Regions from separate parts of the Megalodesulfovibrio paquesii genome, predicted to be linked through region 1. Evidence: predicted binding sites of a transcription regulator. Region 1 holds the regulator's gene; each other region holds the start of a gene.
The links. Region 1 encodes sigma-54, which starts transcription at its own class of promoters, with help from an activator protein. Its sites were predicted from a motif close to CTGGCACGGNNNNTGCTT; they were not measured.

Region 1 (7,719 bases):
TTGGGCGCGGCGCGTCATGTGCGCTTGCTGGTACTGGACGTGGACGGCGTGCTGACCGATGGCCGGCTTCTGTACAAGGAAGCCGGCCCGGCGGACAAGCTCTTCCATGCCCAGGATGGCCTGGGCATCAAGGCTGCCCAGGCCCAGGGGCTCCATGTGGCGGTCATCAGCGGGCTGGATTCTCCTGTGGTGGCCCGCCGCATGAAGGAACTCGGGGTGGAGGATTACCAACCCGGCCACCGCCACAAGGTGGGCGCCCTGCAGCTGATGCTGGACAAGCATGGCCTGGGCTGGCCCCAGGCGGCGTTTCTTGGGGATGACTGGGTGGATCTGGCGGTCATGGAGAAAGTGGGCTTGCCCATGACCGTGCCCAACTCCCAGGCGGAATGCCGGCGCCTGGCCCTCTGGACCAGCCGGCTCCCTGGCGGACACGCCGCCACGCGGGAAGCCATCCGGTTCATTCTTCAGGCCCAGGGCAAACTCAGCGCAGCGGTAAACTCTTTTCTGCATCCCCAAGTCTGAATAGAGACCAACCAGCGCAAATTCAACGGGAAAAATATTAAACTTCCGCTTGACACCGCTGGAATCAACATTGCATGCCGCCACGTCTTGCAAGGGGCGTGCTTCTGTGGCACTACTCAAACCCGTCCAGGATGTTAGCCTGCGAAACACAGCTGCATTTTCTTGTCAATCTTGTTAATTTTTTAGCGAACGGAGCACTACGGACACATGGCCCTGGAACTCAGACAGTCCCTCAAGCTGAGCCAGCAGTTGGTGATGACTCCCCAGCTGCAGCAGGCCATTAAACTGTTGCAGCTCTCCCGGATCGAGCTGCTAGAGACGGTCCAGCAGGAATTGCTGGAAAACCCCTTCCTGGAAGAGTCCCTTCAGGAAACCGCCCCCGAACCCTCCTTTCAGGATGCCAGTCCCGCCGGCCAGGAGCGCGACGCCGTGACTGAGCGCGACATGCTCAAAAGTGCGGACTGGGAGGATTACATCGGGGATTTTGCCTCCACCACGCGGCAGATGAACCAGCGCGAGGTGGAAATCCCCGAAGACGGCCTCTCCTTTGAGGCCCGGCTCACCTCCAGCCACAGCCTGGAAGGGCACCTGGAGTGGCAGCTGCGGCTTTCCGGTGCCACCCCGCGTGAGCTGGAAATCGCCGACGCCATCATCGGCAATCTCGGTTCCTCGGGCTATCTGCAGGCCTCGGCTGAAGAGCTGGCCGCCATGACCAGCGGCACGGTGGATGAGGTGGAGGCCGTGCTGCACAAGGTCCAGCGGCTGGACCCCGTGGGTGTGGCCGCCCGTACGCCGCAGGAATGCCTGCTCCTGCAGCTGGAGCTCTACAAGATGGATACCGACCCCATCCTGGTGGAGCTGGTCCGCGAGCATCTGGAAGATCTGGAAAAGAAACGCTACAAGCCGCTGGCGCGCAAATTTAAGATTTCCCTTGAGGAGCTGCGTGAGTACCTGGAGGTGATCCAGGGTCTGGATCCCATGCCCGGCGCCAGTTTCGGTTCGGGAGAACCCAGTTACGTCAGCCCGGACGTGTTTGTGTACAAACTGGGCGACGAATGGGTGGTGCTCCTGAACGAGGACGGCCTGCCCCGGCTGGAACTCTCCAGCGCCTATGGCGACCTGCCCTCCCGCGGCAGTGATAAGGAGCGGGATTATCTGCAGGAAAAGATGCGTTCGGCCCAGTGGCTCATGAAGAGCCTCTACCAACGCCAGCGCACGCTTTTCAAGGTGGCGGAAAGCGTGGTCAAACACCAGCGCGAGTTCTTCGAGCATGGAGTGACGCAGCTCAAGCCGTTGATTCTCAAGGACATCGCCGAAGATATCGGCATGCACGAATCCACGGTCTCCCGCATCACCACCAGCAAATACATGGCCACCCCCCACGGCACCTTTGAGTTGAAATTCTTCTTCAACAGCGCCCTGGAGCTGGATGACGGCACCCAGGTGGGCTCGGAAAGCGTTAAAGCGCTTATCAAAAAGCACATCGACGCCGAGGACCCCAAGTCCCCGCTTTCTGACGAGCGCATTGCAGAAATTCTCAAAGACACGTTGCATGTCAACATCGCTCGCCGTACAGTGGCCAAATACCGTATGGCCCTGGACATTCCCTCCTCCTCCAAGCGACGGGAAATGTTCTGATCCACAAACCCCGCCCGACGCATTACGCGGCGCGGCGGCGCACCTCACGGGAGCGCCTATGCAGATTACCTTTACCTTCAAGAATTTCGAACCGTCCGAGCACCTGAAGCAATACGCCCAGCGCCGATTCGAAAAACTCACCAAATTTCTGGAACGCACCGACGCCTCCGCGGAGCTGCAAGTGGCCATGAGCGTGGAAAAGCAGCGCCACATGGCCGAAGTGAAGCTTGTGGGCGACGGCCTGCACCTCTCGGCCTCCGAATCCAGCGAGGACATGTACCAGACCGTGGACCTCGTGCTGGACAAACTGGATGCCCAGATGCGCAAGCACCGGGAAAAGGGCAAGGACAAGCGCAAGGGTGGCGATGTGGCCCTCGATGGCCGCACCGTGCGCACGGAAGTCTTCCAGCTCACGCCCACGCCCTCTGGCGGCCGGGAGCGCAGCATCGTCGATTCCGATCATTTCCAGCCCAAACCCATGAACGTGGAAGAAGCTGCCGAGCAGCTCGAAACCTCCCAGGAACAGTTCCTGGTGTTCCTGGATGCTGAAACCAGCCGCGTCAATGTCCTGTACCGCCGCAAAAATGGCGACTACGGCCTCATCGACCCCGGCATGTAGGGAGTTTGGTCAAGCGGTATGAAACTGGAGGAATTCCTCGACCCGCGGCTGGTGCTGCCCGACCTGCACGCCACGGCCAAGCCGGCTGTGCTGCAGGAGCTCATCGCCCCCGTGGCGGAGACCATGCCCGGCTTTGATGCCAAAAAAGCCCTGCAGGTGCTTTTGGAACGCGAATACCTGGGCACCACCGGCATCGGAGACGGCATTGCCATCCCTCACGGCAAGCTGGCGGACCTGGACAAGATTGTCCTTGTGGTCGGTCGCAGCAAGGAAGGCGTGGACTTCGAGGCCCTGGACCTCAAGCGCTGCTCCATCTTCTTTCTGGTGCTGGCGCCGGAACAGGTGGCAGGCATGCATTTGCGCATCCTGGCCCACATCTCCCGGCTGCTGAAAGACGATGCCTTCCGGCGTGATTTTCTGAGCGCGCCGGACAAGGAGAGCCTGTGGAAACTGCTGGCGAGAACTTGAGCGCAGAGGCGTCCTCAGCCGCGCCGGGCTTGTTCCCGGCCACCTCCGCCTTTCCGGTGATGGTGGTCTGCGGACTGTCCGGCGCTGGAAAATCCACGGCCCTGGGCGTGTTTGAAGACCTGCGCTTCTTCACCGTGGACGGTATCCCGCCCAGTCTGGCTCCCAAGCTGGTGCAGCTCTTTGCCGGCGAATCCCGCCGCAAGTTCCAGGGGCTGGCCCTGGGGGTGGATGTGCGCACGGCCGACGACGCCGCCTCCGCCTGGAAACTCGTCCTCCAAGAAATCAAGGACCTGGGGGCCACCCCCCAGGTCCTCTTTCTTGAGGCACGCACTCCGGTGCTCATGCGCCGCTATGCCGCCACCCGCCGCCCGCACCCCATGGTCCAGCTGGTCCAGATGGGTCAGCCGCAGGAGGGCGAAGGCAGCTGCAGTGTGGGGCTTGAAGAAGCCATTGCACTCGAAAAACAGGCCTTGCTGCCCCTGCGCAATCTGGCCGATCTGGTGGTGGACACCACCGACCATTCCGTGCACGATCTGCGGCGTGTCATCAAGGACAAATGGGGCGCCCTGGGGCAAACGGGCAAGGGCCTCTCCATCCACCTGATCACCTTTGGCTTCAAATACGGCCCCCCCCTGGAGGCCGACCTGGTCTTTGACCTGCGCTTCCTTCCGAACCCGTATTTTGTGGAGGCCTTGCGTCCGCTGACAGGGCAGGATCCCGCCATTGTGGACTATGTGCTCGGCAAGGATCCTGGAAAGACCTTCCTGAACAAGCTCAAGGAATTTCTCCTCTACCTCATGCCCCTGTACGACGGCGAGGGGCGGTATCGCGTCACCGTGGCCATTGGGTGCACTGGCGGCAGGCACCGTTCCGTGGCCGTTACGGAAGCGATTTTCGCAACGTTCAAGGCCGCCGGCTATCCGGTATCCATGGAACACCGGCACATGGCCCTGGGCTAGCTGCGCCCGCCACGCTGCCAGGGCGTGGCCCAGGCCCGGCCGATACCCCCCAGGCAAGGCCGACAAATCAAGGACGGGGAGGCATGGCACACGATTCCCAATCCCAGCCCCGCACAGGCGTGGTGGTGGTGACCCACGCAGACTATGGCGCGCACTTGCTGCACGCAGCGGAATTCATCCTCGGCCCCCAAACCGGCTGCGCCGCTCTGTGCGTGGATAACACCCAAAGCGTTGACGCCATCGTGGACCGGCTTAAAGACGCCGTGATTCGTTGCGACGAAGGGCAGGGTGTCCTGCTGCTGACGGACATGTTCGGCGGCACTCCCACCAACCTTAGCCTCTCGCTCCTGGGGCAGGAACCGCCCATCTGCGAGCTGGAGGTGGTGACCGGCGTCAACCTGCCTATGCTGCTCAAAGCCCTTGGCGCACGCCATCTGGCCCCGGCGGCCCTGGCTGTTGAGGTCAAGAAGGCAGGCGGGCAGGGTATCGTCGTGGCAGGCGAACTCTTGCGCGCCCGAGTCAAAGGGAGTTAAGGGAGTCGGCCATGTTCTGGGTGCGCGTCGACAACCGCCTGGTTCACGGCCAGGTTATCGAAACGTGGCTGCCCCACACCGATTGCGAGGTGCTGGTGGTCTGCAACGACGCCGTGGCCGGCGACGTGCTGCAGCAGGAAATCATGACCCTGGCCATCCCCCACAGTATCGAGACCCTGTTCGTCACTGTGGCGGATCTGCCTGCAGCCATGACCCGCCTGGCGCGAAATTATGAGATGACCAACACCCTGGTCTTGTTCAACGGCTGCAGCGACGCGCGAACCGCCATGGAACACGGCTTTCGTTGCAAGGTGGTCAACATCGGCAATCTGCATTATGCTCCGGGCAAGCGCCAGCTGTTGGCTCACGTGGCTGTGTCGGAGGATGAATCCCACTGTCTGGCCTGGCTGGAACAACACGGGGTGGAGCTGGATTTCCGTTGCCTGCCCACCGAACCCGTCACCATCAAACCCATCTGGTGAGGGCCTGACCATGCAAGTGATGCCCATGTCGCCCATGACCGTCGCCTCCCTCGCCCATCATTCGCTGCCCCTGGCCGCCCTGGGCACGAGTTTTTTTTTGCCCTGACCGGGCTGGGCCGCTTCACCATCAATCTGGGCATTCTTGAGCGGCCCCTGTGTATTGCCTTCCTCTGGGGGCTGCTGTTCGGCGACATGCCGGCCGCCCTGGGGGTGGGCCTTTTTTTTGAGCTCTTCTGGCTGGATGCCATTCCCGCGGGCACGCACATTCCGCCCAACAGCGCCTTTTCCGCCACGCTGTGCCTGGGCCTGATGTCCTATTTTTCCATGACCACTCCTTCCGAGCTGCCTCTGGCCCTGGCTGTCTCCCTCCCGGCTGCAAGGATGGGGGCCCGGCTGGAAGCCTGGCGCCGTACCGCGCTCAACGCCGATTACGATCGCATGCTCCGCTGGGCCATGACCGAAGGCGGCGCAATGGGCGGACCGGAACACCCGGCAGGAGAACATGGAGCGTCTTCCGCCGCGCTTGATGTCGCCTCACCGGGGGCAGTGATCTGGCGGGCAGTCAGCAAACTGGTGCTCTTGAACCTGTTTGTGTGTTTTGGCACATTCCTCCTCATTGCACTGCTCCTGAGACAGCTGGAACTCCCGCAGCTGTTCAAGGAGATGCAACTTACCGTAACCTGGGGACATTGTTGGCTTGCGGCCGCACTGGGGGGGGCACTCTCCCTGCGGAACAAACGCGCCTATGCCGTCTTGTTCGCCTTTGTGGCTGCTTTTACGCTCTGGAGGCTCTTCCAGTGCGGAGAAGGCGGTTGTCAGTCGCTCTGGTTTGTGATAATTGGAACGAACTCCTTGTGAGTAAATCTGCACCCCTTTGAAATCACTGGACGTTTGGGCAAGTCTTCCTGGCCCGCGTCGCATGCATCGCCAACAACCTGTGAGGAGGAGAGACATGTCTGTTCTCGTGTTTGGCCACAAGAGCCCGGATACCGACACCGTCGTCAGCGCCATTGCCGTGGCGGATCTCAAGAGCAAGCTGGGTGTGGCCGCCAAGCCCGTCGCCCTGGGCAAGCTGAATCCTGAAACCGAATTCGTGCTCGGCAAGTTCGGCATCGCGGCTCCCGAAGTGGTGGAATCCGTGGCTGGCCAGAAGGTTATCGTGGTTGACACCACCGACCTGACCCAGCTCCCCGACGACATCGCCAAGGCCGAAGTGCTGGGCGTGGTGGACCACCACAAGCTCGGCAGCCTGACCACCCCCGCCCCCCTGGAAATGTGGGTCTGGCCCGTGGGCTGCACCGGCACCATCGTCAAGGCCATGTACGACTTCTTCAAGGTCGAAGTGCCGGCCAACATCGCTGGCGCCCTGCTGTGCGCCATCCTGTCCGACACGGTGATCTTCAAGTCCCCCACCTGCACCGACGCGGACAAGAAGGCTTGTGAAGAACTGGCCAAGATCTGCGGCGTGTCCGACCTGCAGGGCCTGGGCATGGAAATGTTCAAGGTCAAGTCCGCCGTGGACGGCGTTCCCGCCCGCGACCTGGTCTTCCGCGACTACAAAGACTTTGACATGAGCGGCAAGAAGGTTGGCATCGGCCAGCTGGAAGTGGTGGACCTGGCCATCCTGGACGCCCATCGCGCCGGCCTGGCTGAAGAAATCATCAAGATCAAGGCCGAAAAGGGCAACCACAGCGTCTTCCTGCTCCTCACGGACATCATCAAGGAAGGCTCCATGATGCTCATCGCCACTGACGACGCTGCCGTGGTCGAAAAGGCCTTCGGCACCAAGGCCGACAAGGAACTGTGGCTCCCCGGCGTGCTCTCCCGCAAGAAGGACGTGGTGCCTCCCTTCGAGAAGGCCTTCGCCTAGCCCGAAGTCCGCACTGTGCGTTCTGCCTTCGCTCACAGCGAGGGGTGATAGCGATCTGCCCCGCCCGGTCCTCTCCCGGGCGGGGCTTTGCATTTCCTGCCCAAAGGCCAGGACCGCTCCCTGGACAATACCGCACTCCTCCGGCACAAGGATGCAGGAGGTTTCCCCAATGCGGACGTTGCTGACGTATCTTTTGGCTGCCGCTGGCGAAATTGGCGGGTGCTTCGCCTTCTGGGCCTGGCTGCGGCTGGGTAAATCCCCATTCTGGATCGTTCCAGGCCTGCTGAGTCTGAGCGCTTTTGCCTGGCTGCTGACGCGCATCGACGCCGACTTTGCCGGTCGGGCGTATGCGGCCTATGGCGGCATCTATATTTTAAGTTCCCTTGTATGGATGTGGGCCGTGGAAGGCTCGCGGCCGGACCGCTGGGATGCCGTGGGCGCCGCGGTGTGCCTTGCCGGCGCAGCCATCATTCTGTTTGGTCCGCGGGGTGGGTGAGTGCGCCATTCCTGAAGTACAGCGCGCTCCTGCCCTCATGCAACGCATTCGGGCCATGCGGCAACGTCAGGACGTTGCCGCATGGCCCGAATGGAGGGGGGTGCGGGGGAACTCAGTTCCCCCGCCCTTCAT
Region 2 (7,719 bases), on a different contig from region 1:
CTTGCGCGGCTCCTTGCGCAGCGCCCCTTTGATCTTGGTCTTCTCGTGTTCCCAGGAGGAGCCGGTGCGGGCATCCAGGATGACGATGGAAGGATCATCGAGCCGCGCGGCCAGATCCTCAATGGTCATGCGGCCGACCATCTCCGCGGCCGGCGCTTCCACGGCCTTGTTCGCGGCCCAGGCCTGGGCTGTCAGGACCAACAGAAGCCCCGCGGCAAGAATCAGGAGCGATACGACGCGCAAGCGCTGAACATTCATGAATGATTTCTCCTCATGCTGGGATTGTATGGAATGGAAACAGGGGGCTGACGCGCCAGGATGGCCACGCAGGCTATAAGTGAGACAACCCCCTGCATCCAATGAAATTCCGGACAGGCATTGTCAATCACTCCACACCATACGCCTGCAGCTTTTTGTGCAGGGTCACGCGGGAAATGCCCAGCAGGCGGGCGGCCTCGCTTTTGTTACCGCCGGTCTGGGTCAGGGTTTCCAGAATGGCCGTCTTTTCCACCTCGTCCAGGGGGCGGCCGGCCAGGCTGGGGGCGGCAGGGTCAGGGTGCCCTGCTGGCAACACCGCAGGGGCAGTCGCTGCTGGTGACGCTTGCCGCAAGGCCAGGGGCAGTTCTCGCTCGCCCACGTATTCGCCCGCTGCCAGCAACACCGCGCGTTCGATGGCGTTTTCCAATTCCCGGATATTGCCGGGCCAGTGATGGCGCACCAGGGCGTCCATGGCCTGGGGGGTGAACCGCTTGAGGGGCTTGGAGTACTTGGAAGCGAATCGCTCCAGAAAATGCTGGGCCAGCAGGGGGATATCCTCCAGGCGTTCACGCAGGGCCGGAACGTGAATATGCAGGACGTTCAGGCGGTAGAACAGATCCTGGCGGAAACGCCCGGCAGCCACTTCGGCTTCCAGGTCCCGGTTGGTGGCGGCGATCACCCGCACATCCACGGTGAGCACATCGTCGCTGCCCACTCGCTGGACTTCGCCCTGTTGGAGCATACGCAGCAATTTCGCCTGAATGAGCGCGTCAAGCTCGCCGATTTCATCCAGAAACAGCGTGCCATGGTCGGCCTGGACAATGCGCCCCTCGCGCCGCTTGTCCGCCCCGGTAAAGGACCCCTTTTCATGGCCAAAGAGTTCGGATTCGAGGAGCGAGGCCGTGAGCGCGGCGCAGTTCAGGGTGATCAGGGGCTTGTGCGCCCGGGCAGAGTTGGCGTGCACGGCGCGGGCAATGAGCTCCTTGCCCGTGCCGGACTCGCCGGTCACCAGGGTCACGGCTTCGCTTTGTGCTGCCACGGCGGCCATGGCCAAGGCTTCCTGCAGGGCCGGGCTGGTGCCGATAATGCGGCCAGGATCAAAGGCTGCGGGCAACTGGGCGCGCAGGGTGGCGTTTTCCTCTTTCAGCCGGGTGTGGTCCAGGGCGCGTTCCAGGGCCAGCCGAGCCAGCTCGAAATCCAGGGGTTTGGTCAGATAATCGTACGCGCCGGCCTTGAGCGCCTCCACCGCCACATCCACGGACGAATAGGCGGTCATGATCAGCACGGGAACCGCCGGGTTGCGCTGCTTGATGCGTGTGAGGGCCTCCACCCCGGACATGCCGGGCATGCGTACGTCCATCAGGACGGCGTCAAAGGGGCCTTCCTCCACCAGGGCCACGGCCTGCTCGCCCCGGCTGGCCTGGGTCACGGCATAGCCCCAGCCCTTGAGCAGCAGAGCCAGCGACTCCAGATGGCCGGGATCATCGTCCACCACGAGAATGCGTGGCAATACGGGCGATTGGGACACAGCTTACTCCTTGGGGTGGCTGTTCGGCTGGCCACGGGCAGGCTCCGTATGCGCGAGGGGAAAGCGCAGCGTGGCCACAGCGCCGGGGCCGGGCGTGGCATTGGCCAGTCTGACCTCGCCGTGATGGGCTTCCATGATCTGCTGCACCATGGCCAGCCCAAGCCCCGCCCCCTGCGGCCGGGTGGTCACGTACGGCGTGAACAGGGTGGGCAGCAACGCCTCGGGAATGCCGGGGCCGGTGTCCGTCAGCTCCAGGGTCAGGGCGTCCTGGTCTGTAGCATTGGCGGAGATGGAGAGTACCCGTGGACGGTCGTCCACGCGCTGCATGGCCTCCATGGCATTGAGCGTCAGGTTGAGGAGTGCTTGCAGGAGCTTGTCCGCATCGCCATGAATCGCAGGCAATCCAGGCGGAATCGCAATATTGGTTGCGATATCCTGCTGCTCAAGATCAAACCGCAACAGGGTGATGCAACGCTCCACCACATCGCCAATCGCAACCTCTCGCAAGGAGGTGTCCGAAGGACGACCCAGCTCCAACAGCTCGCCGACCACGCGGTTGAGCCGATCCACCTCGCGGAGCATGAGGGCGGCCATGCGTTCGCCGTCGCTTTGGGCCTGGAACTGGCCGCTGAAGAATGTCGCTGCTGCCTTGATGGCGCCAAGGGGATTGCGGATTTCGTGAGCCACCCCGGCGGCCAGGGAACCCACGGCGGCCAGCTTGTCCCGCCGGCGTACGGCCTCTTGCAGGCGTTGCATGGCCGTGAGGTCGCGCAGGATCACCAGTACGCCACCAGACATGCCGTCCTGCGCACGCTCGGACGCGGTAGGGATGGCGAGGGGCGATACCGTCAGCTGTACGGGCATGGGGTCGGCATGCTGCCTGGGAAGCTGCAGCTCCATGTCGATGGCGGGTTGTCCGTGCAAGACGGGGCGGATGGCGTCGGCCAGCATTGCCGGCAAGGAGTGCAGGGCAGCGTGTCTTTTGTCGCAGGGCAGGCCAAGCATGGAGCGGGCTGTGGCGTTGCAGCGGTCGATGCGGCCGGTGGGGTCCACAACCAGACAGCCCGCGGGCATCTGGGTGAGGGCCTCGGCGGCCAGCGCCTGGGAGCGGGCCAGGAGCGCGCGAAACTGGCGAGCGTCCCGCGCCCAGAGCAGGCTGCCCACGGCCCCGCCGCCCAGCACCAGCAAGGCCAGGGAAAGCAGTACCGTATTGCGCAGGTCCTCGCGCCGTGCGGCGTCGAAGGGGGCGATATCCAGACCCACAAACATGACATGGGCGGAGGAGGGGTCTTGGCAGGTGCTGTTGTCCACGGCGCAGAGCGCGGAGAGCTGGGCGCGCATCTCCGGTGAACAATGCCGGGTCAGGGGGGAGTAGGTCCGATAGACCAGAAATGCCTGCTGGCCGTCAGCGGCTTCCACAATACGCCACTGCGGGGTGCAGCCGGGTGCCAGGGCGGCGATGTCCGAGGTACTCCAGAGTTGCGTGCCTTGCCCGGGGGGCTGCTCCAGCGGATGCGTCAGAGGATGCTCAAGGGCCTGCATGGCGCGGCCACCGGAGTGCAGCTGCAGGCGGCCGTGGGAATCGGTCAGGGCCAGAAACAGCACATTGGGCTGGGCGGCCAGTTCCTCCAGGAGAATTTGCAGGCGTTCCCCACTGTCCAGGAGAGTGCCGGGCAGCATGGGGGGCATGCCAGGGGACTCGCCCGGCGGCAGGCCATGCCTGCCGCGCATGCCGCGGCCGTGACCACGCATGCCGGTACGGGCGCCGGCCTCCACGGCGGTGATGATGGCCTCGCCCTTTTCCAGGAGCATGTTGGACATGGCCTGCTTGGCGCGGTGGGCGTTCAGCCAGGCCATGACGCCAACCACCACGGCCAGAATGATGGCCGCGCTGGCGATGGCCCATACCATCGGAGGGACAGCGGGAGAGCCGGCCGGCCGGCCAGTTGGCCCAGTTGGACCAGTTGGACCAGTTGGGTCGGTTGGACCAGTTGGGTCGGTTGGACCGGTTGGGCCGGTTGGGCCGGTTGGACCGGTTGGGGAAACCGGCGTGGGCGGAGAGGGGGCCGGGGGCATGCAGGCTCCTGTGAAGAAACATGACACCTGTACACAAAGTTATCGCAGCAAGGTGTGTGCTGTAAAGTTTCTGATCAACTACGGGGGCGAGTGAGCCGAGTGCCATGGCTCTAGCGAAAAACATGCCAGTTATTTCAATGTGCTGCCTCGAAGGCAGCCAATTGGCCCGCCCTTTGCTTTGCCCCAGCCAGTCAGTTGAACCTGTTTCGTGTGTAAAGGAGACTCGACCATGAAAACCAGATTTCCCATGATCGCCCTGGTGCTGGTGCTTGGCCTGATGCTGGCCCTGCCGGCTTTTGCCATGCCGCATCGCGGAGGCCACGGTGGTGGATATGGCGGCTGCGGCATGATGGCCGGTAACGCCACCGATCCAGAATTCCAGGCCAAGCTGCAGAAGTTTCAGGAAGACACCGTCTCCCTGCGTCGCTCCCTCGCGGCGGACTGGACCGAGCTTCAGGCGGTGCTGAACGCCCAGAATCCCGACCCCGCCAAGGCGCGCCTCCTGCGTGAAAAGATTTTCGACACCCACCAGAAGCTGCGCGAGGCTGCGCTCAAGGCCGGGATTCGCAATGACGCTGGCTGCCCGGGCATGGGCGGCTGCGGCGGCATGATGGGCGGCGGCTGTGGCGGCCAGGGGCAGGGCTGCATGTAGCACACACTTTCTCTGACTCCTCCTCTCCATACCGCTGTGAAAACGCCCCGCCCAAGGGCGTTTTCTTTTTGCGAAAAATGTGTCACCCCACCTGGGTAATTTGCAGGACGAAATGTTTATGCTGCAACGGCAAGGACGACGCACAGCTACGGGAGCGGAATATCTTGAAGACATTGCGACAGCAAGGAGCGTTCCTGGCCTGTTGGGTGCTTGCGGTGCTGTGGGGGCCTCAGGCGCAGGCAGCCCAGCCCATCACTGTGCGCGCAGATCTCTGGATGCCCTACAATGGCTATGTTGCAGACACCTTGCCGGGGTACATGGTCGAGGTGGTCCGGGAGATTTTTGAGCCGCTCGACCGCGTGGTGGACTATGAGCTGATGTCCTGGAACCGCGCCCTGGAGGAGTGCAGGCAAGGGCGCATCACAGCCATCATTGGTGCGGGCGAAGATCGCAAAGAAGATTTTCTTTTTCCCGAAGAGGAAATCGGCTGGTCTGGCTACGCCTGGTTCGTCCGGTCAGGATTCCATTGGCAGTTCAGCGGGTTGGAATCTCTGAGCCGCGTGCGTCTGGGCGTGTGCGACACCTGCACCTATGACGAGGCGCTGGATGCGTACATCCTCGCCCATCGCGAAACCGAAGCCGTGCAGCCCCTGGCGGGAGAGGACATGGTGGACAAAAACCTGGCCAAGCTCATCGGCAACCGCATCGACGTCTTTTATGAAGACCCCGTGGTGGTCCGCTGGGCCTTGATCCGCCTGGGGGCCGAAGACAAGGTGGCGCTGGCGAACATGGCGCCCCCGGAAAAATTCGAGCGTATTTTCATGGGCTTTTCCAGGGCACTGCCGGAGGCGCAGGCCCTGGCGCAACAGTTCGACGCCGGCATCCGCCGTCTGCGGGCTACGGGCCGGCTGGCGGAAATCCTGGCCAAATACAATCTGGAAGACTGGAAATCGCAACTACCGGCAGAATCGCAGTAAAATCGCAGTGCGATTTGTGGTGATATTGCGATTGCTGTTCCGCTCAGAGACCAAGGGCCTTGCGGATTTCCTCCTCCTTGTGCCCCAGAATCACTGCATCGCCGATGCGGATGGTCGGGAAGGAGAGGGTAGGGTTGATGAGCCGCAGTTCGCGCATGCGGTCGTTGCGGTCCTCGCCGCTGAGGCGGTCTATGTAATGGCAGGCGTAGTCACCGCCGAGAAGCGTATCCAGCAATTCCCGGGCCTTGGTGCAGTGCACGCAGGTGGACAGGGCGTAAATGGTCACGGGCGGGTGCATGGGGACCTCCAAAGGATACAGTGGAACCTGGACGCAGTGGAACCTGGACGCAGTGGAACCCGGACAGCCTCATCACGGCCGGGCCTCCCTCCCTGGCCGGGTCAGCAAGCGAGGGGGGAGAGCAGGCGCTTTTGTCAGGCGGTCTCTTCCACGTAATGGCAGCCCTTGCTTTCCTTGTTGCGCAGGGCGCTCAAGGCCACGATGGAGGCTGCACTGCTGCCGTGCCAGAGTTCAATGAGCGTTTTTGAAAGCGGGGTGCGTTTATAGAACTCCACCAGATGCAGCACCAGGGAGTTCAAGTCGTCCGCAGCGCGTTTGAGGCGCATTTCTGTACGCATCAAGCCAGCGTAATTCCACATGGTGTTGCGGATGGTGGCCCAGTCCTGGGCAATGAGGGCCGGGTCTTCATCGTGGCGGCCGCCGGGGTGCTGCCAGTCCCGAATGGATGCCTGCAGCAATTTTTCCGCATGCTTGCGCCGGTGCAGCTGCTGGGCGATGTGCTCGCCGGCGGTGCGGCCCCAGAGCAGCCCTTCCAGCAATGAGGTGCTGGCCAGGCGGTTGGCCCCGTGTACCCCGGTGCAGCTGCATTCCCCAACCGCGTAGAGCCGTTCCAGGCTGGTGCGGCCGGCCAGATCCACCAGCACCCCGCCGCAATGATAGTGCGCGGCCGGAACCACGGGGATAGGCTCTTTCATGATGGAGATGCCCAGTTCCAGGCACTGCTTGTAAATGGTGGGGAAGCGCGTGGGCAGGTCGTGGGGCACGGTGCGGCAGTCCAGAAACACACATTCCTCGCCGGAGCGGTGCAGCTCTTCGACAATGGCGCGGGAGACGATATCGCGCGGGGCCAGCTCCAGGCGTTTGTCGTAGCGGTGCATGAAACGTTCGCCAGCGCTATTGACCAGGATGGCCCCCTCGCCGCGCAGGGCTTCGGTAATCAGGAACCGTCGCTTGCTGCGGTGGTAGAGGGCCGTGGGGTGAAACTGGACGTACTCCACGTTCATCAGCAGCGCGCCGGCGCGCGAGGCCATGGTGATGCCCGAGCCCACGCTGCAGTCGGCATTGGTGGTGTGCTGGAAGATGCGACCGATGCCGCCCGAGGCCAGCACGGTGAAATCGGCCAGGATGGTTTCCACCCCGCCGGTGGCGTTATTGAACACATACGCACCCAGGCACTCGTTGACCCGCTGATACCGGAACTGCAGAGCGCAGGTGTGGTGCTGGCTGGTGATCAGATCCACGGCGGTGCGACCGGACAGCATGCGGATGGACGGGCTGTTCCGGGCAGCCTTGATGAGCCCGTCGATGATGGCCCGGCCGGAATAGTCCGCGCAGTGCAGGACGCGGAAAACGGAATGGCCGCCCTCACGGGTGAGATCGAACTCCGTTTCGCCGTCCTGGGGCACGGGGCCGCCGGTCTTGCGGGCAAAGGGGATGCCCAGGCGGTCGATGAGGATGTCCTTGACGGCCACGGGGCCTTTTTTGGCCAGAAACCGCACCGCCTTGATGTAATTATGGTCCCAGCCGGCCTTGCGGATGTCCTTTTCGAGCAGGGAAGGGGAATCGTCCGAGCCGGTGTAGACGATGCCGCCCTGGGCCAGGGCGGTGTTGCCGTCGTCCGGTTCGTCGCCGGCGGAAAGAATGATGACGTCAAAGCCGGCGTCGGCCAGTTCCAGGGCGCAGGTGAGGCCGGCAATGCCGGAACCGATGATCAAAGCCTGACAGGAAAGACGGGTGGTGGCCATGGCGACTCGCTAGCCGGCGGCCTGTTGCAGGAAGCCGCAGGCGTTGATGGTTTCATGTCGCTGTCCGCAGACGACCACACGGGCCGGGGCGGGGGAAGCGGCTGTGGAGGTGGCGTCTGCCTTGGGATCCGGCCCGAACTGATGCGAGGCGATTGAGCCGGCTGCACCGAGGCGTTCCAGGGAAC
Region 3 (7,719 bases), on a different contig from region 1:
GCAGGTAGCCGCCTTGTGCGGCTCAGATCGCGTTGTCCTCGTTCACTCTAGTCTGTCGCGTTTTAGGGGACAATGTCCCAGGCGACCCGTTGGGCAACTCCGCTTGCCGTGTGTACGATGTTTTTCATTATTTCTTCGTACCCTCCGTTGCAGGTGCCGTTCATTGCCTCACACTAGCTAGTAGGCATCCCCGCTCCCTTGTAAAGGGGGGGAGCCAAAAAAAGTTACCGGGGTTCTGCAGGGATAAAACCCGCTGGTCGATGCTGGTATTTTGCCAGACGTTCTGCCGTGCGTTGCTGCTCCCTGGCCGACAACCGTCGTTTGCGCAACAGCACAGCCATGGCGTCCACGGCTCTCGGGGTTCGGCGCACCGTTTCTTCGGAAAGGCCCTGTTCCAGCAGAGACTGCCCCAGTTCACTATACCGCCAGTCCAGCCGCTCCAGGGCAAACCGCGCCTCAGTCCACCCCAGGTACCAATGCCAGTCGGTCACGTAGAGCCAGCTGTGTTCGTTAAATGCCCGCATGTGCGATGGATCCTGCCACGCGCCATACGACAGGTCATACGGCACCACCACATCCAGCACCCCGCCTTCCTGAAGCAGGGAAAGGCAGTTGGCGTAAAACACGTCCAGCTGCGGCAGGTGCTCCAACAAATCATGCGCCACGATGCGTTCGGCACAGCCGGGGGGCAGGCAGATGTTCCCGAAGCGCGACGTGGAAAAAACCGTCTCGACTGTCGCAGGAAACGGCCTGGCCAGATCGGCCACAATATCCGGCTGCCAGAACGGATTGATGTCCACATTCAGCCAGCGTTCCCGAAACAATTTGCCGCTGCCAAAGTTCATGGTCCAGCCGGAGCGAGGCATGGCGTGTTCTTCCTGCATTTGCCCAGGTTATCAGCCCATTCAGCAGGGCACAAGCAGTAGTCCGCCACCGTGCATGGCGCCTCTTGCAGAGTTGGGGGCATTCGGGCACCATACGAGGATGAGCGAATATCTGGATGGCATCGCTGAAGGCAGCTCTGTGGGCATCGTCGAGCGGCAGTATTTCCATGTTCCTTCCAGCGCCCTGCCCTTTCCTCTGGAGAGCGGCCAGCAGCTCGCCGAGGTGACCCTGGCCTACGAAACCTACGGCGCCCTCTCCCCGCAGCGCGAAAATGCCGTGCTCATCTGTCACGCTCTGACCGGCGACGCCCACGTGGCCGGCTATCACGATCCCGCCGCCGGGGGCAGCGGCAAACCCGGTTGGTGGGAACTCATGGTCGGCCCGGGCAAGCCCATCGACACCGACCGCTATTTCGTCATCTGTTCCAATGTCCTGGGCAGCTGCATGGGCTCCACCGGCCCGGCCAGTCCCAAACCCGACGGCACCGGACTGTATGGCCTGGAGTTTCCCGTGGTGACCATCGGGGACATGGTCCGGGCCCAGCACGCGCTGATGACGCACCTGGGCGTGCCGCGCCTGCTGGCCGTCATCGGTGGCTCCATGGGCGGCATGCAGGTGCTGGACTGGGCCTGCCGGTATCCGGAGCTGGTCTACGCCGCCATCCCCCTGGCCACCACGGCCCGCCATTCGGCCCTGAACATCGCCTTTCACGAAGTGGCCCGTCAGGCCATCATGGCCGATCCCAACTGGAACCGCGGCCGCTACACGCCCGACGCCAAGCCCGGCACCGGCCTGGCCGTGGCGCGCATGATCGGCCACATCACCTATCTTTCCGATGAAGCCATGCGCCGCAAGTTCGGCCGCCGGCTCCAGAACCGCGACGCCTTCAGCTTCGATTTCGACCTGGATCTGCCGGACTTTCAGGTGGAAAGCTACCTGCGCTACCAGGGCCGAAAATTTGTGGAACGTTTCGACGCCAACTCTTTTTTGTACATCACCAAGGCGGCGGACTACTTCGACCTGGCCACCCAGCACGGCGACGGCTCCCTGGCCGGAGCCATGAGCAAGGCCCGGGCGCGCTTTCTCGTGCTGAGCTTTTCCTCGGACTGGCTGTATCCCACCTACCGCTCCCGCGAGCTGGTGCAGGCCATGAAAAAGGCCGGCCGGGACGTCAGTTTCATGGAGATCGAGGCGGATTTCGGCCACGATGCCTTTTTGCTCAAGGATGACCGGCTGAGCGCACTCATCGCCAATTTTCTGGACCATTCCCACGCCAAGCTGCGCATGGAACGCGAGGCCGACCTGGGAGGGCGCCCCCATGCGCTTTGATCTGCAACAGATTGCCAGCTGGATTCCCGAAGGCGCCAGCGTGCTGGACCTTGGCTGCGGCTCGGGGGAACTGTTGTCCCACCTGCAAACGGAAAAAAGCGTGCGGGGCCAGGGGATTGAGCATGGGGAAGACAAGGTCGCCCAGTGCATCGGCCGGGGCCTGAGCGTGATTCAGGGCGACATCAATACGGAAATCCTCGACTACCCGGACCAGCGCTTCGACGTGGTTGTCCTCTCGCAAACCCTGCAGCAGGTGTACAAGCCGGCCCGGCTGATCAAGGAAATGCTCCGGGTGGGCCGGCAGGGCGTGGTCAGCTTCCCCAACTTCAGCCACTGGCGCATCCGGGTGCAGCTGCTCTTCACGGGCCAGGCCCCCCGCACCAGCGAACTGCCTTATGAATGGTGGAACACGCCGAACATCCGCGTCATCACCCTCAAAGACTTCCGCATGTTCTGCAAGGCCCACGACCTGCCAATCCTGGAAGAAGCCGCCATCGACACCGACTACCGCCAGCGCGAAGGCCATGTGCTCGCCAACTGGAAATCCTGGCGTGCCCGGTATGGCATCTTTCTCCTCGGCAGTCGCTGAGGATTCTTCGATGCTGCCCCTGCTGCCCCCGGGGGCAGCCCTTTTTAGTGGCACATTGCAGCCAGGACACACCGGATGCCCCCTCCGCTCCTGCGTGTGCGCGCTGGCGGGCAGAACGGCGCACTTTTTTTCACGGAGCCAAGGGTTTTTTACCCTGCACACCAATTGCGCCCGGGTCTGGAAGGCGTATATTCAGAATGCGGCCCTGTTCTTTGACTCCACCCCGGGGATCTCACACCACACCCCAGGGTTTGCCCCTATTCCGCCATATAACTACAAATTTTTGGTACTTCAAAATTTGTAGCTAAAGCCTCAAATTTTGATGCTGTCACCAAAGGGGCGACCTACAAAATTTGTAGCTTAAAATTTTAGCTTTTGATTTCAGCTGTTAAAAAAATCTCTGCGCCACTGACAGCTCTGGCACGGCGGTTGCTTTATCGGCAGCAACCGTGCGCAACACGGCAAGTTGAGAAGACCCTTTTCCACCATCTTGATATAGGAGTAAGACGATGCGTAACCAGCAAGGCTTCACCCTCATTGAAATCATCGCCGTCCTCGTCATCCTCGGCATCCTCGCCGCCGTGGCCATCCCCAAGTACAATGACCTGCAGGACACCGCCCGTCAGAAAGCCATGGACGGTGCCTATGCCGCTGCCAAATCCCAGATGACCATGGCCTTCTCCAAGGCTCTGCTCGACGCCAACGGTGTTGAATCCGCCATCACCTGGGCTGATGTCACCGGCTCCTGCGCCGACATCCAGGGCGACTACAATGGCCAGATCACCTGCACTGGCAACGGCGGCGGTATCTCTGTCACCATCGTCGACCCCAAGGACAGCTCTATCACCAAGACGTACCCTGCTGCTGACTTCGTCCTGGTTGCCCCGTAACCTTCCCCGGCATACGGACTCTTGGTCTACAAAGGGCTGCGGAATCTCCGCAGCCCTTTTTTTGCGTGCCTGTCTCTTCGCGCCGAAAGGACAGAGGGTGCCCGTTCCGCGTCTTCGCGCGGTGAGACGCGCCGGGCTCTCTTCCCTTCTCCGTTGATTTCAGTGTAATGTGCATGGTGAATCAACACAGGGAGGAAGGCCGGTGGGCAGGAACAGCAACATTCGAGTCAGGGAGCCGGGCGTCCGGAAGCCCGGGCACCCGACGGCGCTGCGACGGGTGGCTCCAGCGCTGGGGCTGATTGCAGCGCTGATACTGCTGGCGCTGGCTGTGCTTGGGTTGGGTGGCTGCGCCGGCCAGGGGCCTGCTGCCTCCGGCGGCGCACCGCGCGATACCAGTCCCGATTCCCGGGCGGCCCCTGCCCCGCAGTCCGTGCAAGTGCTGTTGGCCCTACCCCTGGGCAACGCCTATGCCACCTTTGCCAACCGGGTGGCCCTCGGCGCCCAGACCGCGGTGGCCCGTCTGGCCCGCAGCGGCGTGCGGGTGGATCTGCAGCTGGTGGACACGGCCCGGCCGGACTGGCTGAGCCAGGTCTCCGGCGCGCACCCGTCCGCTATCATCGGCGGCCCCATGCTGGCCCAGGATGTTCCGCTCATGCTCACCCTGCAGCCCCAGCGCGTCTTTTTCGCCATGCTGCCCGAGTTCCCGCCCGGGCTGCTGGTGGAAGGCCGGGACGCCTGGCGCTTCTTCACCAGCCCGGCGGACCACATTGAAACAGTGCTGACCGCGGCGCGGGATTCCTTTGGCATTCAGGATGTCGGCGTGCTCTACCCCCAGGAGGCCTTTGGCCAGCGGCGGGCGCAACTTTTTGACGAGATTGCCCGGTCCATGGGACTGCACGTCAAGGCGTCCACCAATTATGCGCCTGACGATCCGCTGCAGTGGAACAAACAGGTGGCCTCATTCCTGGAGCAGGGCTACGCAGCAACCACGCCCGGCTCCCGGCACCCTGGCATGGAGGCGGTGTTCCTGCCGGATGTGTGGTCCCAGGCGCAAATGCTGGCGCCGCTGTTTGGCTATTATCAGGAAGATCACATGTTGCTGCTGGGCTCTGCCCTGTGGGATCAGACCCTGGCCATGCGGCCCGAGGATGCGCAAGCCTTCCGGCTGGCCATTTTTCCCAGCGCCTGGTGGGACGCCAACCCCGCGCCGGAGGCCAGAGCCCTGGTGGCGGCCCTGGGGGGGGGCAAGGCAGACTACTGGCACGCCGTGGGCTATGACTTTGTCCGCTTTGCCAGCCACTTCGGGCCCATGCTCCCCGGGGTCAAGCCGGATCGGGATTTCCAGCAGATCAACCAACGGCTGCATGCCGCGCAGCAGATGCCCTGGAGCATGGCCCCCATCCGCTGGAATATTCGCGGCGTGGCCACGCAGCGGCTTTTCCTGTTTTCGCCCACGCCCTCAGGCCCCGAGCCTGCAAAACTTGAGGTGCTCAAGGCCCGCTTTGCCGAAGCCGCACGGAACTACCGCATCCGCATGAACGGCGCGCCGTGATGTTCCGTGCCCCGCTGGGGCTAGCGCTGCTGCAATGCGGCCATGATCTGTTTGAGGGCCGCGGCCTGGCTGCTTAACTGGGAGACGGCCTGATCGGCCTCGCGCATGCCTTGTGCGGTATCCTCGGAGATTTCGCTGACGTCTTCCATGGTCATGGACACAGCCTGCGACACCGTGGCCTGTTCCTGCCCAGCCTGGGCAATGTCCAGGACCTTGTTCGCCGTCTGGGACACGACAGCCACAATCTGCTCCAGGGTCTGCCCGGAGCTGGCTGCCAGGTGCGCCCCCTCTTCCACGGCCAACAGGGCATGGTGCGTGGCATCGCCCGTGCTGCGGGCGCTTTGCTGGATGGTCCGCACAGTCTGGTCCACTTCGCGGGTGGCGGCCATGGTTTTCTCGGCCAGTTTGCGCACTTCATCCGCCACCACGGCAAAACCGCGGCCCATGTCCCCGGCGCGGGCTGCTTCAATGGCCGCATTCAACGCCAGCAGGTTGGTCTGGTCGGCAATATCCTGAATCACGGTGATGATGCGGCCGATGTCCTGCGCCTGGGCACCCAGGGCGTTCATGGCCTGATCCAGGGTCTGCATCTGCCCCCGGATGCGGGTCATGGCCTCCACCGCCTCGCTTACGGTCCGGCGGCCCTCGTGGGCCTGGGTCTGGGCCTGGCTTGCGTCATCGGCCGCACCGGCGGCGTTGCGGGCCACTTCATTGCTCATGGACGCCATGCGGTCCAGCTGTTCGGCGGTTTCGGCAATGCGTTCGCGCTGATGCGCAGCTCCCTGCGAGGTGGCCCCCACCTGTTGGGAAAGCTGGACCGCGGCGTGGGCAATGGCGTCGGCAATGGTATTGGCCTGTTCGGCAGCGGTCAGGATGGTCTCGTTCTGATTGCGAATCTCCCGTTCCTGCTGCCTGATGGCCGTGAGATCATGGTAAATGGTGAAGGCGCCGATGAGTTTGCCATCCAAATCCTTGATGGGATTCGCATTCACCTGCAGCACCTTGCGATGCCCGCTTTTGGCCTGAATCTCCATCTCGCCCTGCAGGGTCCGGTCTTCCTCCATGGCCTGCACCGTGCGGATGCGCCGATGCGGGTCATTGTAAAAGAACACCCCGGCGTGCTGGCCGGAATAGCTGTCCGGTTCGCCTTGCTTTTCCAGAATATCGAGCAGCAGCTTGTTGGTGAAGGTGATGTTGCCTGCGGGATCAAGGGTCATGCAGGGCAGTGCGGCGGCAATGCCGGAGAGCACGCCCTGGGAAAAGCCGAGCCGGTCCTTGAGCCGGGCGACCATCTGCTCAATGGACCGCTGTACGCGCCCCAGCTCGCCGGGGTAAGCGCCCTCAAGCCGAGCGGAGAGGTCGCCTTCGGCCACCTGCGCGGCATAGACCTCGATGCGTTTCAGCGGCCGGACCACGGAATTGACCAATACCCAGACCACCAGCCCGGTCAGCAGGATGGCCGCGGCGGCGATGAGCAGCCCGGCATTGCGCAGGGTCACGTCCACGCCGTGGGTCATGTCCGATTCGGCAAGGCTGAAGCCGAAGGTCAGCTGCCAGGGCTCGTAATACCGCAGGAAGGCGACGCGAGGCTCTCCGGCTTCCTTGTACTCCACAAAACCGTCTTTGGTTTCCTTGAATCTCGACCAGTAGGCGGATGCCGCCAGGGAACCGCCTGCCCGTGACGGGTGACTCACCAGCTGGCCGTCCGCGTCGAACAGAAAGCTTTCGCCCTTGCCGCCGACATTCAGCGCCTGAATGGATTTTTCGAATTCCGGCGTGATGATGGGCCGGCTGGCCACCACCACGCCCAGGGTTTCCCCGTTGAAGCCAAGCAGCGGCGCATAGCCATTAAACAACAGGGCCCCGGCAATGGCTTCAACCTGATAGTAGCTTTCTCCCTTGGAGATGGCCTGCACCAAAGGGGAATCTTTGGAAATGATCCCACCCGCTCCGGGCTTGGATCCGGGCACTGTGCTGGACACGAGGACCAGGCCGCCGTCCAGGAACTGGTACAGGCTGACATGCCCGCCGACCACGTCGCGAATGGGACTGAGAATTTCCGCATTCCCCGTCAGGGTCACCGGTCCAAGATCAATGGAAGGCAATTCCACGGCCTGCTCGCGGCCATCCGCGTCCACAAGCCGCAGGGGATATGTATTCATCTTATTTAATGAAGGAAATCCCTTGGAATTCAGCTCGCGCAGCACAACGCCGGTATCTGTCCTGGCTTTTTCCTGCAGCAGCCGCTGTTGCATCTCCATCATGGATTCCACAGACTTGCCGAAGGAATGCAAGGAGGCACGCCCCAGCACCCCCAGCGAGTCACCAACCAGGGACTGGTTCATGGCCGTCATGGCCAGAATGACTACCGCCACCGTGGTCAGAATACCGCCGAGCAGTTTGGCTTTGAAGGAAACGCCGTGAAAACGGTGCATGACAACTCTTCCTTATTGGGTCAGCGCCTGCAGGAAGTG
Region 4 (7,719 bases), on a different contig from region 1:
CCGCCCCGGGAAATTGAAAACCTGCCTGCAACGGGGCGGCGCTTGGGATTGACGCGCCCCGTTGCAGGCGCTCTGGCGGCAGACGCTAGTGTGCCGCACCCAGGCCGGTCATGATTTCGTGAAGCCTGTGTGCCTGTTCGGCAAGATTCTGGACACTGCGGTTGGCAGAGCGCATGTCTTCCACCACCCGGCTGGCAATATCGGCAATTTCGCTGCTGGAGCGAGTGATTTCATCGCTGGCGGCGGATTGTTCCTCACTGGCGGCGGCGATGCTCTGGACCTCGCCGGCCGTATCCTGGACCAGGGCGCGGATGGAGGCCAGGGATTCCCCGGCAGCATGCACCTGGGCCGCCACCTCGCCAATGGTATTGGCGTTTTCCTGCGATGCGGCAATGCTGGTGCGGGCACTGTGTTGGATTTTGCTAATGTAACTGCCCACTTCCTTGGTGGCCTGCATCGTTTTTTCTGCGAGTTTGCGGACTTCATCAGCCACCACGGCAAAGCCTCGGCCGGCATCCCCGGCCCGGGCCGCTTCAATGGCCGCGTTGAGGGCCAGGAGGTTGGTCTGGTCGGCAATGTCGTTAATCACGGTCATGATCTCGCCGATGCCCTCAGCCTGGGTGCCCAGGGCGCCCATTTCCTTGGCCAGAGTCTCGGACTTGGCATGCAGACCGTCCATGGCCTGCACCACCTGCTGGACTTTTTCCGCGCCAGCGTTGGCTGTTTCCTGGGCCTCGGTGGCGCGGCGGGCTGCCTGGTTGGCGCTGGAGGCCACATTAAGGATGGTGTCGTTCATCTGTTCCAGGGCGTTGGCCACCTCATGCGCGCGCTGCCGTTGGGATTCCGCACCGTTGCCGGCATCTTTGGTTTCCGTCTCCAACTGCCCGGAGGAGGCCTCCAGGGCTTCGGCGATTTCGAAGGCTGTTTTGGCAGCCTCGGCCAGCCGTTCCTTCTGCGCGGTGATGGTCCGCTCGTTGCGTACCGTATTGGTGAAGTCCATGATGGTGGTGAAACCACCGATGAGCTTGCCGTCCAGGTCCATGATGGGAGCGGAGGCCACGGAAATATACTTGGTATTGCCCTTGTGGGACTGTACTTCCGTCTTGGCAAACTTGCGCTGGCGTTCCTTGATGGCCAATTCCGAGACGGTGGTGCGGTCATCACCATAAAAGAATTCCGAAAACTTCCTGCCGTAATGGTCTTCAGGCTTGCCAGTGTGTTCGAGCAGCTTGAGCAAGCTTTCGTTCATCCATTTGATACGGCCATCCTCAGTCACCACCACCATGGGAGTGATGACGTTGGCAATAATGGCGTCGGCAAATCCGACTTTATCTTTCATCGTGGAGAGCATGGCGCGGAACGATTGCTGTAATTCGCCTGTTTCAAGAATGCATTGATCACTTAAATCAACATTCAGATTGCCGCGTGAGACTTCATCTGCGCATTGAATGAGTTTTCGGAGAGGGTTGAAGGCCTTGTAGAGCGCATAATATGTGCCAATCAGCAAGGCAATGGATGTTGCACAGAGGATGGTAATAATCGTTTCCCCTCCGGAAACGACAATAGTTCCTGCTAACATCAGTGCGATTAATGCCAGTGAGGCAGCTACACGTAGCAACATGACTGTTTCCCCTTGCAGGTGATTGGAAGCCGGGCCATCAAGCAAACGAAATCTTGAGCAAAAAATGCGCCCAAACAATTAGAGCCGTGATTCGCGCAGGTTGCAGATCCTCCGCGTACAAATTTCCACAACGGCAGGTCAACCTGCGCCAGTGAGCAATGCTCCTGATCCGCAAGGATAATCCCCAAGACACGAAAATGCCATACTATTATTGTGCAGGAGGGGTGTGTCGGAAAGATACAGACTGTTTGTTTGACTGTATTGTATTGACACAAAGCCCCGTTTTTCGTTCGGAGGAGCGCGGAAAAATTTTCATGAAAACAAGATATTGTAACGATCTGCCATCCCAGAAAGCGGTCGGCATTCCAATCTGGCCGTGAGCCGGAAGGGAGTGCGTTCGATGCAATTATTGGGGGTTCAGCTGTTGCGGCCAGTGCTTTGTTACAAGCGTGTCGGCATGGCGGCCTGATCGAATGAGGGGGGCAGGGCTGGCAGGCTTCTCCGCCTCGCCGTGGCGCTTGGGGGGCGGTGGATGAGCCGACCTGAAGGGATAACTTTGAGTTGACAAGAGAGGGAATTCTCGCGTACAAACCCATCTCTTCAGAGCGCCGACGTAGCTCAGATGGTAGAGCAGTTGATTCGTAATCATCAGGTCAGGAGTTCAATTCTCCTCGTCGGCTCCAGGAAGTACAGCCCGGGTGCGTGAGCGCCCGGGCTTTTTTGTTGTTGTCAAACGCGCCCGGGCGATGTGTGGCAGGTGTGGTGGTGGCTTGAAGGCTAGGGTTCTTTAATGATTTCAGGAGGAATTTCGGTTGGGACACGAATGACAAATGTGTAAGTCTTGCCTTTTGGCTAATGTGACAAGGTTGACAAATTTGTATGAATTTTTGGTGACAATTTTTAACTGTCTTGAAAAAAATCTTCATTTTCATGTAGTTATTCAAGTGGCATGCCAGTTGCTCCCTCAAGTGCGAATGTCGCTGGGCCCTTGCGCGGGCCGGATCGCAAACGGGTTGCCGGTGTTCCCCAACCCGATGAATGCGTAACAGGTTGCTGCAGCATGAAAAACCCCGACAGGGTGCTGCAGGCGGTGTCCACTTGAACTTCATGAGGAGCAGTACATGCGGCGGACGAAATTTGTCATTTTTGGACTGGCAGCCTTGCTTGTCGTTGCTATCGCCAACCCTGTCCGTGCCGAGGAAACCATCAAGGTCGGCATTCTCCACTCTCTTTCGGGCACCATGGCCATCAGCGAAACCACGCTGAAGGACACGATGCTCATGCTCATCGACGAGCAGAACAAGAAGGGCGGCTTGCTGGGCAAGAAACTGGAAGCCGTGGTGGTGGACCCCGCCTCCAACTGGCCGCTGTTTGCCGAAAAAGCCCGCGAACTGCTGACCAAGGACAAGGTTGCCGCCGTGTTCGGCTGCTGGACGTCCGTGTCCCGCAAGTCCGTGCTCCCTGTTTTTGAAGAGCTGAACGGCCTGTTGTTCTACCCCGTGCAGTACGAAGGCGAGGAATCTTCCAAAAACGTCTTTTACACTGGCGCCGCCCCGAACCAGCAGGCCATCCCCGCCGTGGATTATCTGATGGACAAGGTGGGCGTGAAGCGCTGGGTGCTGGCCGGCACGGACTACGTCTACCCTCGCACCACCAACAAAATCCTGGAAGCCTACCTCAAGAGCAAGGGGGTGGCTCAGGAAGATATACTGATCAATTACACGCCCTTCGGACATTCCGACTGGCAGTCCATCGTGGCGGATATCAAGAAGTTCGGCGCGGCCGGCAAGAAGACCGCCGTGGTTTCCACCATCAATGGCGACGCCAACGTGCCCTTCTACAAGGAACTGGCCAACCAGGGTGTTTCTGCTGAAGACATCCCCGTGGTGGCCTTCTCCGTGGGCGAGGAAGAACTTTCCGGCATCGACACCAAGCCCCTCGTGGGCCACCTGGCGGCCTGGAACTACTTCATGAGCGTGGACGCTGCGGCCAACGACGAATTCATCGAAAGCTGGCACAAGTTCATCAAGGATACCAAGCGGGTTACCAACGATCCCATGGAAGCCCACTTCATCGGCTTCAACATGTGGGTGGAAGCGGTCAAGAAGGCCGGCACCACCGATCCCAACGCCGTGGCCGATGCCATCATCGGCGTGGCCGTGCCCAACCTGACCGGCGGCATTGCCACCATGATGCCCAACCACCACATCACCAAGCCCGTGCTCATTGGCGAAATCCAGGACGACGGCCAGTTCCAGGTGGTGTGGCAGACCTCCGGCACCGTGGTGGGCGACGCCTGGTCCGACTTCCTGCCCGGCTCCAAGGACATCATCGCCGACTGGCGCGCCCCGCTTTCCTGCGGCAACTTCAACGTCAAGACCAGCAAGTGCTCCGGCCAGAACTACAAATAGGCTGACGCGACGCATCCCCGGGGCCGCCGACCGCATTGGCGCGGCGGCCCTTTTCGAATTTTCTCAAGCAACTCCAGGGAGCAGCGATGCGCTTCGCAGCCAAGACCATGCCCGCGGTCCTCGGCCTTTTGCTGATCGGCCTGGCCCTGAATCTGGCCCTGAACTGGGCCCTGAACCTGGCCGGCACGCCCCTCTCCCTTGTCCGGCCCGCCGAAGCCGCCCCCGCCGGCGAGGCCCTCATTCCCCTGCTGACCAGCGACAACCTGGAAGACCGGGACAAGGCCGTGGATCTGCTGGCCCGGGATGATTCCCCGCAGGCTGATGTCCTGCTTGCCGCCTTGCTGGAGGGCAATCTGTACGTCCGCAAGCAGGACGGCCGGATCGTCCTGGCCCAGGATACCGGGGAGGCCCTGGCCATCACCGACCCCATGACCGGCGAAGCCCTCGGCGAGACCACCAAACGCAAGCTCTCCAAGGTTTCGGTCAACAACAGCCTGCGCACGCGCATCCGCAGCCTCCTGGCCCAGCGGACCCTGGCCAGCCCGGATCTGGACCGCCGCCGCGAGGCCGCTGCGCATCTGCTCGGCCGGCTGGAAGAAATCGAGCCCGAAACCCTGCAGGCCCGGCTGGAAGTGGAGCAGGATGCCCAGGTGCGCGAGAGTCTGGAAAAGGTTCTGGCCCTGAAAACCCTGGAAACGGCCGCCGGCCCCACGGCCATTGCCGCCGTGGAAAAGCTGGCTGGGGATCTGAACCCGGAAACCCGTCAGGCCCTGGTCAAAATGCATGAACGCGTGGCCAATCCCGAGCTTCGGCAGGCCATCGAACGGGTGCAGCGGGACATCGACCGCAAGGTGCAGCTGGTGGGCTTTGCCGAAACGCTCTTTTTCGGCGTCAGCCTGGGGTCGGTGCTGGTGCTGGCGGCCATCGGCCTGGCCATCACCTTCGGCGTCATGGGCGTCATCAACATGGCCCACGGGGAGCTGATGATGCTCGGCGCGTACACCACCTACGTGGTCCAGCAGCTCATGCCCCAGCATATCGGCGCCTCGCTCTTTGTGGCCGTGCCGGCTGCCTTTCTGGTGGCCATGCTGGTGGGCGTGCTCATCGAGCGGCTGGTGATCCGCTTTCTTTACGGCCGCCCCCTGGAAACCCTCCTGGCCACCTTCGGCGTCAGCCTGGTGCTGCAGCAGGCTGTGCGGACCATCTTCTCGCCCCTGAACCGCTCCGTGACCACGCCGGACTGGATGAGCGGCTCCATCATGATCAACCCGGTGCTGTCCCTGACGCTCAACCGGCTGTATATCATTCTCTTTTGCCTGCTGGCCTTTGCGGCGCTGAGTCTGGTGCTCAAGCGGACACGGCTGGGGCTGGAGGTGCGGGCCGTGTCCCAGAACCGGGCCATGGCCCGGGCCATGGGCACCAGGGCCTCCCTGGTGGACGCGCTGACCTTTGGCCTGGGCTCGGGCATTGCCGGCGTGGCCGGAGTGGCCTTGAGCCAGCTGACCAACGTGGGCCCCAATCTGGGCCAATCCTACATCATCGATTCCTTCATGGTCGTGGTCTTCGGCGGGGTGGGCAACCTCTGGGGCACCCTGGTGGCCGGGCTGGTGCTCGGGGTGGTGGACAAGGTCATGGAGCCGCTGAGCGGCGCGGTCCTGTCCAAGATCCTGGTGCTGGTGGGTATCATCCTCTTCATTCAGAAGCGCCCGAGAGGCCTGTTCCCGCAGCGGGGCAGGGCGGTGGAGAACTGATATGCGCATGCAAGAGCCCTTGCTCGACAAGCCGACCCGGGTCTTCCTCCTGGTCCTGGGCGTGGCCACGGCGGTGGTGTCCCTCTCCAACCTGTTCATTCCGCAGGGCACGGTCCTGCATGTGTCCACGTACACCGTGACCCTGCTGGGCAAGTATCTGGCCTATGCGCTCCTGGCCGTGGCCGTGGATCTGGTCTGGGGCTACCTGGGCGTGCTCAGCCTGGGGCATGGCGCGTTCTTTGCCCTGGGCGGCTACGCCATGGGCATGCACCTGATGCGTCAGATTGGCGACCGCGGGGTGTACGGCAATCCGCTGCTGCCGGATTTCATGGTCTTTCTGAACTGGAAGGAACTGCCTTGGTTCTGGCACGGGTTCGACAGCTTCCCCTTCGCCATGCTCATGGTGCTGCTGGTGCCGGGGCTGTTGTCCTTTGTGTTCGGCTGGCTGGCGTTTCATTCGCGGGTGACGGGGGTCTATCTGTCCATCATCACCCAGGCCATGACCTATGCCTTGATGCTGGCCTTTTTCCGCAACGAGATGGGCTTTGGCGGCAACAATGGCATGACCGACTTCAAGGATATCCTCGGCTTCAGCCTGCAGAGCGACGGCATGCGGGTCACGCTTTTTGTCCTTTCGGCCCTGGCCCTGGCCGGGGGCTGCCTGCTCTGCCGGGCCATCGTGGCCTCCAAACTGGGCCGGGTCTGCGTGGCCGTGCGCGATGCCGAAGACCGCACCCGCTTCCTGGGCTATCGCGTGGAGCGGATCAAGGTCTGGGTTTTCACGGCCTCGGCGCTGCTCGCCGGGGTGGCCGGGGCGCTGTACACGCCGCAGGTGGGCATCATCAACCCCGGGGAGTTCGCCCCTCTCAACTCCATCGAGCTGGTCATCTGGGTCGCCGTGGGCGGCCGGGGGACGATCTACGGCGCGGTCATCGGCGCGCTGCTGGTCAACTTTGCCAAAACCTGGCTCACCGCGGCCATGCCCGAGGCCTGGCTGTTTGCCCTGGGCGGGCTCTTTGTCCTGGTGACCATGTTCCTCCCCCGCGGGGTGGCCGGGCTCGTCCGCCGCAAGGAGGACGCATGATCACCGACGCTCTGAAAAAAGCCGGTCTCCTGGGACGCAAGCCCCCCAGACGCCCGGTCCGCAATCCCCGCATCGACAACGAGGCTGCCGACGCCATGCGCGGCTTTATCCTCTATCTGGACAGCGTCTCCGTCAGCTTCGACGGGTTCAAGGCCATCAATAACCTGAACCTGTACATTGACGAGGGCGAGCTGCGCTGCGTCATCGGTCCCAATGGCGCGGGCAAGTCCACCATGATGGACATCATTACCGGCAAAACCAGGCCGGATACCGGCACCGTGCTGTTTGGCGAAGAGCTGGATCTGCTCTCCATGTCCGAACCGGAAATCGCCCAGGCCGGCATCGGGCGGAAGTTCCAGAAGCCATCGGTGTTCGAGAACCACACCGTCTTTCATAATCTGGAACTGGCCATGGCCGGCCCCAAGACCGTGCCGGCCCTGTTCCGCAGCCGGCTTTCTGGCGAAGAGAAGGACGGCATCGAACAGACCCTGGAGCTGATCGGCCTGGCGGACAAGCGCGGCCTGCGCGCCGGCGTGCTTTCCCACGGTCAGAAGCAATGGCTGGAGATCGGCATGCTGCTCATGCAAAAGCCCCGGCTGCTCCTGGTGGACGAGCCCGTGGCCGGCATGACCACCCAGGAGATGCACCGCACCGGCGAGCTGCTGACCTCCCTGGCCGGGGACTACTCCGTGGTGGTGGTGGAGCACGACATGGACTTTGTGCGCTCCATCGCCAAAAAGGTCACCGTGCTGCACCAGGGCTCGGTCCTGGCCGAGGGCAGCATGGACGCCATGCAGGCCGACCCGCGGGTCGTGGAAGTCTATCTGGGAGAAACCCAATGCTGAGCGTGGA

Region 2: the regulator sigma-54 is predicted to act here: its motif matches at 4,024-4,041, upstream of ACYQ00_RS04740 (periplasmic heavy metal sensor).
Region 3: the regulator sigma-54 is predicted to act here: its motif matches at 3,221-3,238, upstream of ACYQ00_RS05430 (pilin).
Region 4: the regulator sigma-54 is predicted to act here: its motif matches at 2,566-2,583, upstream of urtA (urea ABC transporter substrate-binding protein).

What each region holds. Positions count from the first base shown of each region.
Region 1 covers NZ_BAAIGQ010000005.1:1,007,121-1,014,839, forward strand. The annotation lists gene ACYQ00_RS11135 (KdsC family phosphatase) at 1-522, shown strand, start outside; gene rpoN (RNA polymerase factor sigma-54) at 730-2,160, shown strand; gene hpf (ribosome hibernation-promoting factor, HPF/YfiA family) at 2,219-2,779, shown strand; gene ACYQ00_RS11150 (PTS sugar transporter subunit IIA) at 2,798-3,247, shown strand; gene rapZ (RNase adapter RapZ) at 3,244-4,206, shown strand; gene ACYQ00_RS11160 (PTS sugar transporter subunit IIA) at 4,290-4,739, shown strand; gene ACYQ00_RS11165 (PTS sugar transporter subunit IIB) at 4,751-5,221, shown strand; gene ACYQ00_RS11170 (PTS sugar transporter subunit IIC) at 5,360-6,079, shown strand; gene ACYQ00_RS11175 (manganese-dependent inorganic pyrophosphatase) at 6,174-7,091, shown strand; gene ACYQ00_RS11180 (YnfA family protein) at 7,261-7,587, shown strand.
Region 2 covers NZ_BAAIGQ010000004.1:454,990-462,708, reverse strand. The annotation lists gene ACYQ00_RS04755 (rhodanese-related (seleno)protein) at 1-258, opposite strand, end outside; gene ACYQ00_RS04750 (sigma-54-dependent transcriptional regulator) at 386-1,786, opposite strand; gene ACYQ00_RS04745 (ATP-binding protein) at 1,790-3,697, opposite strand; gene ACYQ00_RS04740 (periplasmic heavy metal sensor) at 4,092-4,514, shown strand; gene ACYQ00_RS04735 (substrate-binding periplasmic protein) at 4,679-5,491, shown strand; gene ACYQ00_RS04730 (glutaredoxin family protein) at 5,535-5,789, opposite strand; gene nadB (L-aspartate oxidase) at 5,924-7,534, opposite strand; gene ACYQ00_RS04720 (hypothetical protein) at 7,544-7,719, opposite strand, start outside.
Region 3 covers NZ_BAAIGQ010000004.1:634,211-641,929, forward strand. The annotation lists gene ACYQ00_RS05415 (class I SAM-dependent methyltransferase) at 225-866, opposite strand; gene metX (homoserine O-acetyltransferase MetX) at 985-2,214, shown strand; gene metW (methionine biosynthesis protein MetW) at 2,204-2,803, shown strand; gene ACYQ00_RS05430 (pilin) at 3,313-3,693, shown strand; gene ACYQ00_RS05435 (type 1 periplasmic-binding domain-containing protein) at 3,971-5,245, shown strand; gene ACYQ00_RS05440 (methyl-accepting chemotaxis protein) at 5,266-7,680, opposite strand.
Region 4 covers NZ_BAAIGQ010000007.1:290,310-298,028, forward strand. The annotation lists gene ACYQ00_RS17725 (methyl-accepting chemotaxis protein) at 86-1,339, opposite strand; tRNA gene ACYQ00_RS17730 (tRNA-Thr) at 2,229-2,304, shown strand; gene urtA (urea ABC transporter substrate-binding protein) at 2,743-4,032, shown strand; gene urtB (urea ABC transporter permease subunit UrtB) at 4,119-5,783, shown strand; gene urtC (urea ABC transporter permease subunit UrtC) at 5,785-6,867, shown strand; gene urtD (urea ABC transporter ATP-binding protein UrtD) at 6,864-7,712, shown strand; gene urtE (urea ABC transporter ATP-binding subunit UrtE) at 7,706-7,719, shown strand, end outside.